2 regions of the Erwinia sp. SLM-02 genome follow, and region 1 is predicted to be linked to the other one. Evidence: predicted binding sites of a transcription regulator. Region 1 holds the regulator's gene; the other holds the start of a gene.
The links. The regulator PurR, encoded in region 1, represses purine synthesis genes. The targets are predictions, from matches to a motif close to CANGCAAACGTTTGCNTG.
Positions count from the first base shown of each region.

Region 2: PGH32_RS03345 (amino acid aminotransferase) is a predicted target of PurR. The motif match lies at 2,930-2,947, and genes of this name have one in related genera.

Region 1 is NZ_JAQISN010000001.1:1,380,142-1,385,947, forward strand. Features, by position in the region: gene punR (DNA-binding transcriptional activator PunR) at 88-1,002, shown strand; gene purR (HTH-type transcriptional repressor PurR) at 1,026-2,051, opposite strand; gene cydH (cytochrome bd-I oxidase subunit CydH) at 2,346-2,435, shown strand; gene PGH32_RS06410 (C40 family peptidase) at 2,493-3,356, opposite strand; gene PGH32_RS06415 (Grx4 family monothiol glutaredoxin) at 3,722-4,060, shown strand; gene rnt (ribonuclease T) at 4,156-4,806, opposite strand; gene gloA (lactoylglutathione lyase) at 4,911-5,318, opposite strand; gene PGH32_RS06430 (alkene reductase) at 5,462-5,806, opposite strand, start outside.
Region 2 is NZ_JAQISN010000001.1:713,820-719,625, reverse strand. Features, by position in the region: gene asnS (asparagine--tRNA ligase) at 1-989, shown strand, start outside; gene ompC (porin OmpC) at 1,288-2,406, shown strand; gene PGH32_RS03350 (hypothetical protein) at 2,632-2,901, shown strand; gene PGH32_RS03345 (amino acid aminotransferase) at 3,013-4,203, shown strand; gene PGH32_RS03340 (MBL fold metallo-hydrolase) at 4,251-4,880, opposite strand; gene PGH32_RS03335 (YcbK family protein) at 4,923-5,471, opposite strand; gene ldtD (L,D-transpeptidase) at 5,658-5,806, opposite strand, start outside.

The DNA.
Region 1 (5,806 bases):
TTTCGCTGGAAGTGTAAAGGGATGCAGTTGGGCTTGTGAAACGGTAATATTAGTCGGTTGCGTTGAAAATTTTTGCAGGCAAAAATTATGTGGTCAGAACATTCTCTGGAAGTGATTGAAGCGGTGGCCAGAACCGGCAGCTTTACCGCCGCGGCGGCTGAACTTCACCGGGTCCCCTCCGCCGTGAGCTATACGGTGCGCCAGCTGGAGCAGTGGCTGGCCGTCAGCCTGTTTGAGCGCCGCCACCGGGATGTGGTACTGACCGAGGCCGGGCGCGTATTCAGCGAGGAAGGGCGTTCTGTTATCAAAAAAATGCTTTCCACGCGCCGGCGCTGCCAGCAGGTGGCAAACGGCTGGCGTGGCCAGATTAATATTGCCGTCGATCGCATCGTCAGACCGCAGCGCACCCGCCAGCTTATCGTCGATTTCTATCGTCACTTTCCCGACATGGAACTGCATATATTCCCCGAGGTGTTTAACGGCGTATGGGATGCCCTGGCGGATGGGCGCGTGGATGTGGCGATCGGTGCCACCCAGGCGGTGCCGGTAGGGGGGCGTTTTGCCTTTCGAGATATGGGCAGCCTGAACTGGCGCTGTGTGGTGCAAAGCGGGCATACCTTGCTGGCACAGCCGGGGCCGCTCAGTGACGACCTGCTGCGCGAGTGGCCCTCCATGACGCTGGAAGACACCTCGCGATCGTTGCCAAAACGCACCACCTGGACGCTGGATAATCAACGACGGCTGGTGGTCCCGGACTGGGAAAGCGCCCTGGACTGTCTGCGTGCCGGGCTGTGCGTGGGGATGATCCCGGGGCACTTTGCGCAAACCTGGATCGCTCAGGGAGGGATCGCCGAACTGGCGCTGGCGAATCCGTTTCCGATCAGCCCCTGCTGCCTGAGCTGGTCGGAACAGAGCGCCTCACCCGCGCTGAGCTGGCTGCTGGAGTATCTTGGCGACAGCGAAACGCTGAATGCGGAATGGCTGTGTGAACCGTCCGCCTGAGCGAACGGCCGGGCCGGATGGGATCAGCGACGATAGTCGCGGAACGGACCGTCAGCGACGGAACGGCGTTCAATCAGTGAAGGATGAACTTCGATAGTCTGCGGCTCTTCACGCTTGCTGGTGATGCGGTCAAGCAGCATATCGAAGGCGGTTTCTCCCAGCCGCTCTTTCGGCTGGTGCACCGTGGTCAGCGCCGGGGTGAAATAGCGCGCGTTGCGCACGTTATCATAACCGATCACCGAAATATCCTGCGGAACGCGCAGGCCCATCTCATCGGCCGCGCAAATCGCGCCCATCGCCATCACGTCCCCACCGCAGAAAATAGCGGTAGGGCGCTGTTTCTGGCCGAGGATTTGCTGCATGGCCCGATAGCCGGATTCGGGTTCGAAGTCGCCCTGAACCAGCCACTCTTCGCGCAGGGTGATGCCGGCTTCGTTCAGTGCCTTAAGAAAACCGGCATGGCGTCCGCCGCCGGTATTGCGTTCCAGCTGACCCGGGATTGCGCCGATATCGCGATGTCCACGCTCAATCAGGTAGCGCCCGGCCAGATAGCCACCCTCAAAGGCGTTGTCCAGTACGGTATCGGTAAAGTCGCCGCGCGCTTCACCCCAGTCCATCACCACCATCGGGATATTGCGGTGGTCTTCCAGCATAGCGATCAGGGAATCCGGGTACTCAGAGCACATCACCAGCAGCCCGTCGACGCGCTTTTGCGCCATCATCGACAGGTAAGCCTGCTGCTTATTCAGGTCGTTATGGGCGTTTCCAAGGATCAGGGTATAGCCTTTGGCAAAGCAGCGGTTTTCCACGGCTTCAATGATTTCGGCAAAGTAGGGTGCTTCGCTGGATGTTGCCAGCAGGCCGATAGTTTTGGTGTGGTTAACCTTGAGGCTGCGTGCCACGGCGCTGGGGGAATAGTGCAATTCTTTAATTGCTGCCCATACCGCTTCACGAGTCTCTTCAGCTACAAAGCGCGTTTTATTAATTACGTGGGACACCGTAGTGGTCGAAACCCCGGCTCGCTTTGCCACATCCTTAATTGTTGCCATTAAACTTATACTCCTGGTGTTATCGTAACTATTTGATAACAGGTTGGTTAAACGTTTGCCTGGGTGCAGCCTTTTCCCGCCAGACCAAAATGGTTTGGGTGCTGCCGCAACGGGTCGGAAAGGGGAAAAAATCGTCCGTAGAGTGACTGCAGAGCTGGCAAAAACCGTTTCCGCTGCTGTTGCGCAACGGAAAAGAGGAATTCTAACAAGGCTGCGCAGAGAAAACGAGATTTTTACGGGTAACTGTGGGAAAATCTTTGTGCATACATTTTACAGGGTTATTAAGGAGAGACGATGAGTACCGATCTGAAATTCTCACTGCTGACCACGGTGGGTGCGCTTCTGATGATTATTGCATTTAGCTTCACGGCTATTCTGCACTAAAAAAATCGGGAGGAGCCAGGCTCCTCCCGATTTGCATCTGCATCCGGCGTTGCGCAATCAGCGAATGGTTTTGGGTGTCATCATCCGACGGGCACCAATGTAGTGCTCCTGCCAGTAATCATCGCCCAGCGCGCTCACCTGGATATCTTTGCCGGTTCTCGGCGACTGAATGAATTTCCCACCGCCAAGATACACACCAACGTGATCGGCAGTGCCGCGGCCGTTGATACGGAAGAACACCAGGTCACCTTTTTCAAGCTTGTCGCGCTTGATCGCAGCGGCATCGCGCAGGTGATACATTTCATTTGCCGTGCGCGGGATTTTGAATTTCACCAGATCTTTATAGGCATACCACACCAGCCCACTGCAGTCGAAACCCGTCTGCGGCGACGTGCCGCCCCACTGATAGGGCTTACCGAGCTGGCCCATCAGCTTGTTCATCGCGGTTTCACGCGCTTTCTGGTAGCGGGCGCGGTGCGCCTTACTCAGCTTAAGCGGGGATTCAGGCGACTCAACTTCATCACGCTCGATAGCGCGCAGCGGGCCTTTCCTGCCTTTTTTGGTCTGTAATGATGCCAGACGCTCGCGACCGTAGCGCTTTTTCTCCATTTTACCGATGCGCGTTGTTTTCACTTCGCGAGCGGCAGTGGCTTCCTGACTTTTTTTCAGCTTTGCCTTTTGGGACGCAGAGACTTTGGCTTGTTTAAGCGCGGGCGCTTTGGTTTTTTTAACGAGGGGTTCTTTAACTTTTTTGGTTGAGGCGGCTTTCACCGGGCGACGCTTGCGGCGCTCATCCTCACGTGCGGTGTTGTGGTCAACTTTGTGCTGATTAGCGTTAACGGGAGCATGAGGCGATGCATGCGCCAGATTAAAGAACAGCTGGGCGAAGGCCAGCATGCCAAGCGTGATGATTAAACGCAACGTTCCCATTAACAGTTAAACTCAGTGTAATGACTGCATGGCAATCGGAAAAGAATTCTGCAATTTGCAGGGGTTAGGGCAATTCTAATCTAACTTCTTAACAAAAGGTAAGGTGTTTTTTGTTTCAATAAGACAGATTAAGTAAATGATGAATTATTAAGCGCAATCAGCTGGTTAACTCAGCAGTAAAACGTGAACCGGCATCGAGAAACGCTGCAACGATGATAGGAAAATGTTATTTTGTTTTCATAATTTTGCAATTTGTTGCGCTCTGTTCATCGGGCCTGCAGAAAATGTCGTTTTCAACGGCCGGGCAGAATCGCTACAATAACTAAACACGAAGTATCGTACTGAGGAAGTCATTTATGAGTACTGTTGAGAAAATTCAGCGCCAGATCGCAGAAAACCCAATCCTGCTGTATATGAAAGGCTCACCTAAGCTGCCAAGCTGCGGATTCTCCGCACAGGCCGTACAGGCACTTTCTGCCTGTGGCGAACGCTTTGCCTACGTTGATATCCTGCTGAACCCGGATATCCGTGCAGAGATGCCCGCTTACGCTAACTGGCCAACCTTCCCACAGCTGTGGGTAGACGGTGAGCTGGTCGGCGGCTGCGACATCATTATCGAGATGTTCCAGCGCGGCGAGCTGCAGCAGCTGATCAAAGAGACCGCGCAGAAATACCCGGCACCGGCTGCGGAATAAGCGACTGCATAAAAAAAACCCTGCATCGCAGGGTTTTTTTTCGTCCGTCTTTCGTGCGGAGCGTGCTTAACGGCACGCCGTGGGCAGCAGCCGACTCAGGACTCCGCTTCCGGCACCGCCAGCGGCCAGCCGCCAAGGCGTTTCCAGCGGTTGACGAGCTCACAGAATAAATCCGCCGTCTGCGTCGTATCGTAAAGCGCGGAGTGCGCCTGGCTGCTGTCAAAGGGCATTCCGGCGGCGATACAGGCTTTGGCCAGCACGGTCTGACCAACGACCAGTCCGCTGAGGGCTGCCGTATCGAAGGTGACGAACGGGTGGAAAGGGTTGCGCTTCAGGCTGGCGCGTTCCGCCGCTGCATTCATAAAATTGAGGTCGAAAGTGGCATTATGCGCCACCATGATCGCCCGGCTGCAGCCGGTGTCCTTAATCCCTTTACGAACCAGCTTAAAAATAGCGTGCAGCGCTTCATATTCGCTGACGGCACCCCGCAGTGGGTTGCTGGGGTCGATGCCGTTAAAGGCCAGGGCTTCCGGCTGCAGAACTGAACCGACAAAAGGCTCTACGTGAAAATGCAGGGTTTCATCTTTCTCCAGCCAGCCATCTTCATTCATTTTTAAGGTGACGGCGGCGATTTCGAGCAGCGCGTTCGTTTTGGCATCAAATCCCGCAGTTTCCACATCGATCACTACCGGATAGAAACCGCGAAAGCGGCTGCTCAGCGTATTCAGTTCATTTAGTTCAGACATCAGCTTCTCATTGGCGCAAAAAGGCAGGGCGTATTATGGCAAACTTTGCTACGTGATGCAGCAGGCAGGTGAGAAGGAGGGAGCCGCAGCCCCCTCGGGGGAACTTAATTGCCCAGGCCGTGACCGGCGTGTTTATTCTCAATCAGTTCAATCTTGTAGCCATCCGGATCTTCAACGAAGGCGATAATGGTGGTGCCGCCTTTAACCGGGCCGGCCTCACGCGTGACGTTGCCGCCGTCGTTGCGAATGCGGTCGCAGGTTGCCGCGACGTCATCCACGCCCAGCGCGATATGGCCGTAGGCGTTACCGAGATCGTAGCTGTCCACGCCCCAGTTGTAGGTCAGTTCGATAACCGCACCGTCGCTCTCTTCGGTGTAGCCAACGAAGGCGAGGGTATATTTATACTCGGTATTTTCACTGGTGCGCAGCAGGCGCATGCCCAGCACTTTGGTGTAGAAATCAACGGAACGTTGCAGATCGCCAACGCGCAGCATGGTGTGAAGTAAACGCATAACATCCTCTTTTTTTTGGCGTCATCGGCGGATGACGTTAGAAAAACAGTATAGCGATAATCAGTACGACCGCGAGCGGCGCAACAATTATCGCTATTAAAACAGTCTATTATAACATGATTACGCCGCCAGATTTAGCGTAATTAACCTAATGCAGGATAATCCGTGTAGCCTTCCGCCCCGCCGCCGTAGAACGTTTCCGGGCGAGGTTCATTCAGCGGTGCACCGGCCTGCAGGCGCTCGACCAGGTCCGGGTTAGCGATGTAGCTACGGCCGAAGGCAACGGCATCGATCAGTCCGCGCTCAATCAGGTCTTCGGCTTTTTCTGCCGTGTAACCGCCGGCACCGACGATGACGCCGGGATACACCGCGCGGATCGCTTTGCGGAAGCTCTCGGTATAAGGCTTGCCGCCGGCCCAGTCGGGTTCAGAAATGTGCAGGTAGGCCAGATTACGTTTAGCCAGTTCGGCAAGGTAATACAGCGCCGC
Region 2 (5,806 bases), 670 kb from region 1:
CCCGCGTGCGTCACACGCTGGCCCAGGCGCTGCATCGCTTCTTTGACGAGCAGGGCTTCTTCTGGGTTTCCACACCGCTGATCACCGCTTCCGATACCGAAGGTGCCGGAGAGATGTTCCGCGTGTCCACGCTGGATCTGGAAAACCTGCCGCGTACGCCGGAAGGTAAGGTCAATTACGAAGAAGATTTCTTCGGCAGAGAATCGTTCCTGACCGTCTCCGGCCAGCTGAACGGCGAAACCTACGCCAGTGCGATTTCTAAAATTTATACCTTCGGTCCAACCTTCCGTGCCGAGAACTCCAACACCAGCCGTCACCTGGCTGAATTCTGGATGCTGGAGCCGGAAATCGCCTTTGCCGATCTGGAAGATAACGCCGCACTCGCCGAAGCGATGCTGAAATACGTCTTTAAAGCGGTACTGGAAGAGCGCGCTGATGATATGGCCTTCTTCGCCGAGCGCGTAGATAAAGAAGCCATCACTCGTCTGCAGCAGTTTGTCACCACCGATTTCGCCCAGGTGGATTACACCGAAGCGGTCGAGATCCTGCTGGCATCCGGCCAGACCTTCGAGAACGCGGTTTCATGGGGTATCGATCTCTCCTCCGAGCATGAGCGCTACCTGGCTGAGAAACACTTCAAAGCACCGGTGGTGGTAAAAAACTATCCGAAAGACATCAAAGCGTTCTACATGCGCCTGAACGATGACGGTAAAACCGTGGCGGCGATGGACGTGCTGGCTCCGGGCATCGGCGAAATCATCGGTGGTTCGCAGCGTGAAGAGCGCCTGGATGTGCTGGATGCTCGTCTGGCAGAAATGGGCCTGAATAAAGAAGATTACTGGTGGTATCGCGATCTTCGTCGTTACGGTACCGTGCCGCATTCAGGTTTCGGTTTAGGTTTCGAACGTTTAATCGCCTATGTCACCGGTGTACAAAATGTAAGAGACGTTATCGCTTTCCCACGCACGCCGCGGAACGCTTCTTTCTGATTTCAGAATTAAATATAAGAAATTCATATATATACAAAGGCCAGCCTCGCTGGCCTTTTTTTATTTTTGTAAATTTTGAGTTCACTCACAAAGTTCCCTGTTTTTTACATCTTGTTACACACATTTTCCTTCTGTAACCAGAATAGGAGATTAGTAGCATTTTCCAACTAGATTAACCGCGCTACGAATGGAAAGATGCGTGCAGACACAGGAAGACACCAAACTCTCATCATAGTTCTGTAATGAATTCTTGACGGCAGTGGCAGGTGTCCAAATAACTCCAATGAGGGTAATAAAAATGATGAAGCGCAACATTCTTGCAGTGGTTATCCCAGCTCTGTTAGCAGCTGGTGCAGCCAACGCAGCAGAAATCTACAACAAAGACGGCAACAAACTGGATCTGTACGGTAAAGTTGATGCGCGTCACACTTTCTCTGACAACGCTGGCGATGACGGCGATGCAACTTATGTGCGTTTCGGTTTTAAAGGCGAAACTCAGATTAACGACCAGCTGACCGGTTACGGCCAGTGGGAATACAACATTCAGGCTAACCACACTGAAGGCGGCGCTGACGTGCAGTCTGGTAACAAAACCCGTCTGGGCTTTGCTGGTCTGAAATTCGGTGACGCAGGTTCATTCGACTACGGTCGTAACTACGGCGTGATCTACGACGCAATGTCTTACACTGACCAGCTGCCAGTGTTCGGCGATGATACCCTGTACCAGGACAACGATAACTTCCTGATCGGTCGTTCTTCAGGTGTTGCTACTTACCGTAACAGCAACTTCTTCGGTCTGGTTGACGGCCTGAGCTTCGCTGTACAGTACCAGGGCAAAAACGAAGGTCGTGAAGCCAAGTTCCAGAACGGCGACGGCTGGGGTACTTCTGTAGCTTATGACACCGGCATGGGCATCAGCGCAGTAGGTTCTTACTTCTCTGCTAACCGTACCGTTGAGCAGAAAGAAGACGGCACCGGCGACAAAGCTGACGCATACGGCCTGGGTCTGAAATATGACGCAAACAACGTATACCTGGCGGCATTCTACGGTGAATCCCGTAACACCACCAACTACGGTGCAAGCAACGCGGCTGTAACCAACATCGCTGCTAACAAAACGACTAACTTCGAAGTGGTTGCACAGTACCAGTTCGACTTCGGTCTGCGCCCATCCATCGCTTACCTGCAGTCTAAAGGTAAGGAACTGGACGGCTTCAGCGGTAACGGTTCTACCTACGGCGGCGGCGACGCTGACCTGGTTAAATACATCGAAGTGGGTACCTACTACTACTTCAACAAAAACATGTCTACCTATGTTGATTACCGTATCAACCTGCTGGACGACACCGATTACACTCGTGCAGCTGGCAAATCTACCGACGATACCGTTGGTGTTGGCCTGCAGTACCAGTTCTAATTGCCTTTTGCCGGTGGGCTTGCCCACCGCGCAACTCGCAACAAACGGGGCTTCGGCCCCGTTTTTGTTTTTCCTCTCTCCGCTGGTTTCATCTTTTTACACCGACTCTGCGATCCCCTTCCCAACCCAGCCGTAAACCCGCACCCGACGTGACAAATAGGGTGATATTTTCAACAGCTGCCGTAGACTTATGCTTAAACAGGGATTTGGCATAAGGAAGACGCCATGGACATCATGATCGATCGGATTGAGCAGCTTGAAAAAGATACCGGCCAGATTAAAATCGATTTGGCGTGCCTGACGGCGCGGTCTGAGGCATTCGCCACTAAAACCGATTTGGCGGAGCTGAGAACGGAAATGCATCAGAGCCTGGCGGGCATTCATAAAGAAATTGGCGGCATGCATAAAGAGCTGGCTAACCAGACTCGCTGGATAATGGGGACCGCCGTCGCTATTGCAGCGACCTGCATGACCATCGTCAAAGTTTTCTTTTAGGGAAGCTTGATCTTCACCCGGCTTTTTTAGCGCAAACGGTTGGCAATTTCGCCTTTCTGACGGTAACCTGATTGCTCACTTCGCTTTAGATTAAGCTAACGGACTTCAATTATGTTTGAACGTATTGCAGCTGCACCCGCCGATCCCATTCTTGGTTTAGCCGACCTGTTTCGTGCTGACGATCGCCCAAATAAGATCAACCTCGGTATAGGGGTGTATAAAGATGAAACCGGCAAAACGCCGGTGCTGACCAGCGTAAAAAAAGCTGAGCAGTATCTGCTGGAAAACGAAACAACCAAAAATTACCTCAGCATTGACGGTATTGCGGACTTTGGCCGCTGCACGCAGGAACTGCTGTTTTCAGCCGACAGCGCCCTCATTAGCGCAAAACGCGCACGCACGGCCCAAACGCCTGGCGGAACCGGTGCCCTGCGTATTGCTGCCGATTTTATTGCTAACCAGACCAGCGCTACGCGCGTTTGGGTCAGTAATCCAAGCTGGCCGAACCACAAGAACGTGTTCGCTGCCGCTGGCCTGGAAGTCTGCGAATACGCCTACTACGACGCGGCGAACCACGCGCTGGACTTTGATGCACTGGTCAGCAGCCTGAGCGAAGCACAGGCCGGAGACGTGGTGCTGTTCCACGGCTGCTGCCATAACCCGACCGGCATCGACCCGACTGCGGCGCAGTGGGAAGAGCTGGCAAAACTGTCGCTGGGTAAAGGCTGGCTGCCGCTGTTCGACTTCGCCTATCAGGGGTTTGCACGCGGTCTGGAAGAAGATGCAGAAGGCCTGCGTATCTTCGCTGCCAGCCATCAGGAACTGATTGTCTGCAGCTCCTACTCCAAGAATTTTGGCCTGTATAACGAGCGCGTAGGGGCATTCACGCTGGTGGCTGCAGAAGCAACCGTTGCGGATACCGCATTCAGCCAGGTTAAAGCGACGATTCGGGCGAACTACTCTAACCCACCGTCTCACGGTGCGGCCGTGGTTGCGACTATCCTCAGCAACAGCGCCCTTCGTGCCCTGTGGGAGCAGGAACTGGCCGATATGCGTCAGCGCATCCAGCGCATGCGTCAGCTGTTTGTGAATACGCTGCAGGACAAAGGTGCTAAAGGTGATTTCAGCTTTATCATCAACCAGAACGGCATGTTCTCGTTTAGCGGGCTGACAAAAGATCAGGTTGTGCGCCTGCGCGAAGAGTTTGGCGTTTACGCAGTAAACTCCGGTCGCGTTAACGTGGCGGGTATGACCCCTGATAATATGTCGCCACTGTGCGAAGCCATCGTCGCCGTGCTGTAATACGGTTCTGATGAAATAAAAAAGCCTGCGTTTGCAGGCTTTTTTATTTATTGCAGAAAGGGATTACTGATTCTTTCTCGCCCCAACGTTGAGACAGGACCATGACCGGGAAGAAATGTCACGTCGTCACCCAGCGGTAAAAGTTTATTATGAATGGAAGCAATTAAATCACTGTGGCTGCCCTGCGGGAAATCCGAGCGTCCGACACCACCGTTAAAAATAACGTCACCAGAAACCAGCAGTCGGCCTGCGCGGTCAAAAAACACAATATGCCCCGGGGTATGGCCAGGGCAAAGCAGGACTTCCAGCGTAACATTACCTACGGCGACCGTCTCGCCCTCTTCCAGCCAGCGATCCGGCGTTAAAGGCGCGCAGTAGTCAAAACCAAACATCTGGCTCTGGGTCGGTAATCCTTCCAGCCAGAACAGGTCCGCCTTATGAGGGCCAACAATTTTCACCCCATAGTGCTCTGCAAGTTCGGCCGCGGCCCCGACATGATCGAGATGGCCGTGGGTCAGCAGAACCAGCCTGATTTCAACATCCAGGGCGGCAATTTCACGCTTAATCTTGTCAGCATCGCCACCGGGGTCAACCAGCGCCGCTTCGCGGGTTTCCGGGCACCAAATCACCGAGCAATTCTGTGCGAATGCCGTTACGGGAATAATATGATAGTTCATAACGCTCCACTGCCGGCGACCACATGACGCCGGCGTTCCGTTTTACCAGTGCCTGACAGGGCCGGTATCAATATGCACAAAGTTGCTGCTCGGGTAATAGCCTACACCACCCGCTCGCAGAGCGAGAGCAGCTTTGCGCACATTGCTCAATGCAATGCCTTCAATATGGAAGTCCATCGCCTGACCGAGCGTGTGGTAGCTGTGTTTAGCCACGCCACGACTGTGAGAACGCAGAGAATTATTGGTGGCCAGTGAACGGTAGCCGGAAATAAGCTGAACGGGTTTGCGGGTATCAAGCATAGTTTGCAAACGGAAGAGCTGATCGAAAAGATGCGGATCGATATTCTTTATTTTATTTGCCCGGTAATCGCGGAAAAAATGATTCAGACGTACAAGTTCGTCTTTGTCATATTTTTTGCCATTAAAAAATTCCGTTTTCAGGCTTTCACCGGTATTCAGATTGCTCAGCGTCAGAACCCGGGGACGGGAAGTGGAAAGCGAAGCAAATGCCTGTGAAGGAAGGAGAGCGATACCCAACGCAGCTCCTCCTAACGCCAGCAATTTACGGCGGTTAGAGTCGAATTTGTCCATTAATCAGTATTACCTGGAAAAAGTAGTGAGAATCGTGCCTTTACAACACCGTCAGAAACCTTACCGATGTAATAAAGGTCCGTCAACCCGACAAAACTTAAAGTGGTGCAGGGAAGGTAACAACATCCACTGCACCACGCGTAGGCGAATTTACGACTCACCACAGAACTGCTGAAGAATCAACTGCTAGAGCAATAACTGACCAGCCCGCGCCAGGATCTGTGCCCCGGAACGTGCCGTGCTGTCATAATTGTAAATATCTGTACGAAACTGCGGTTGTCCGTCATCGGCAACCCAGGCAGTGAGGTAATACAGGTTGACCGGTATCCGCTGAC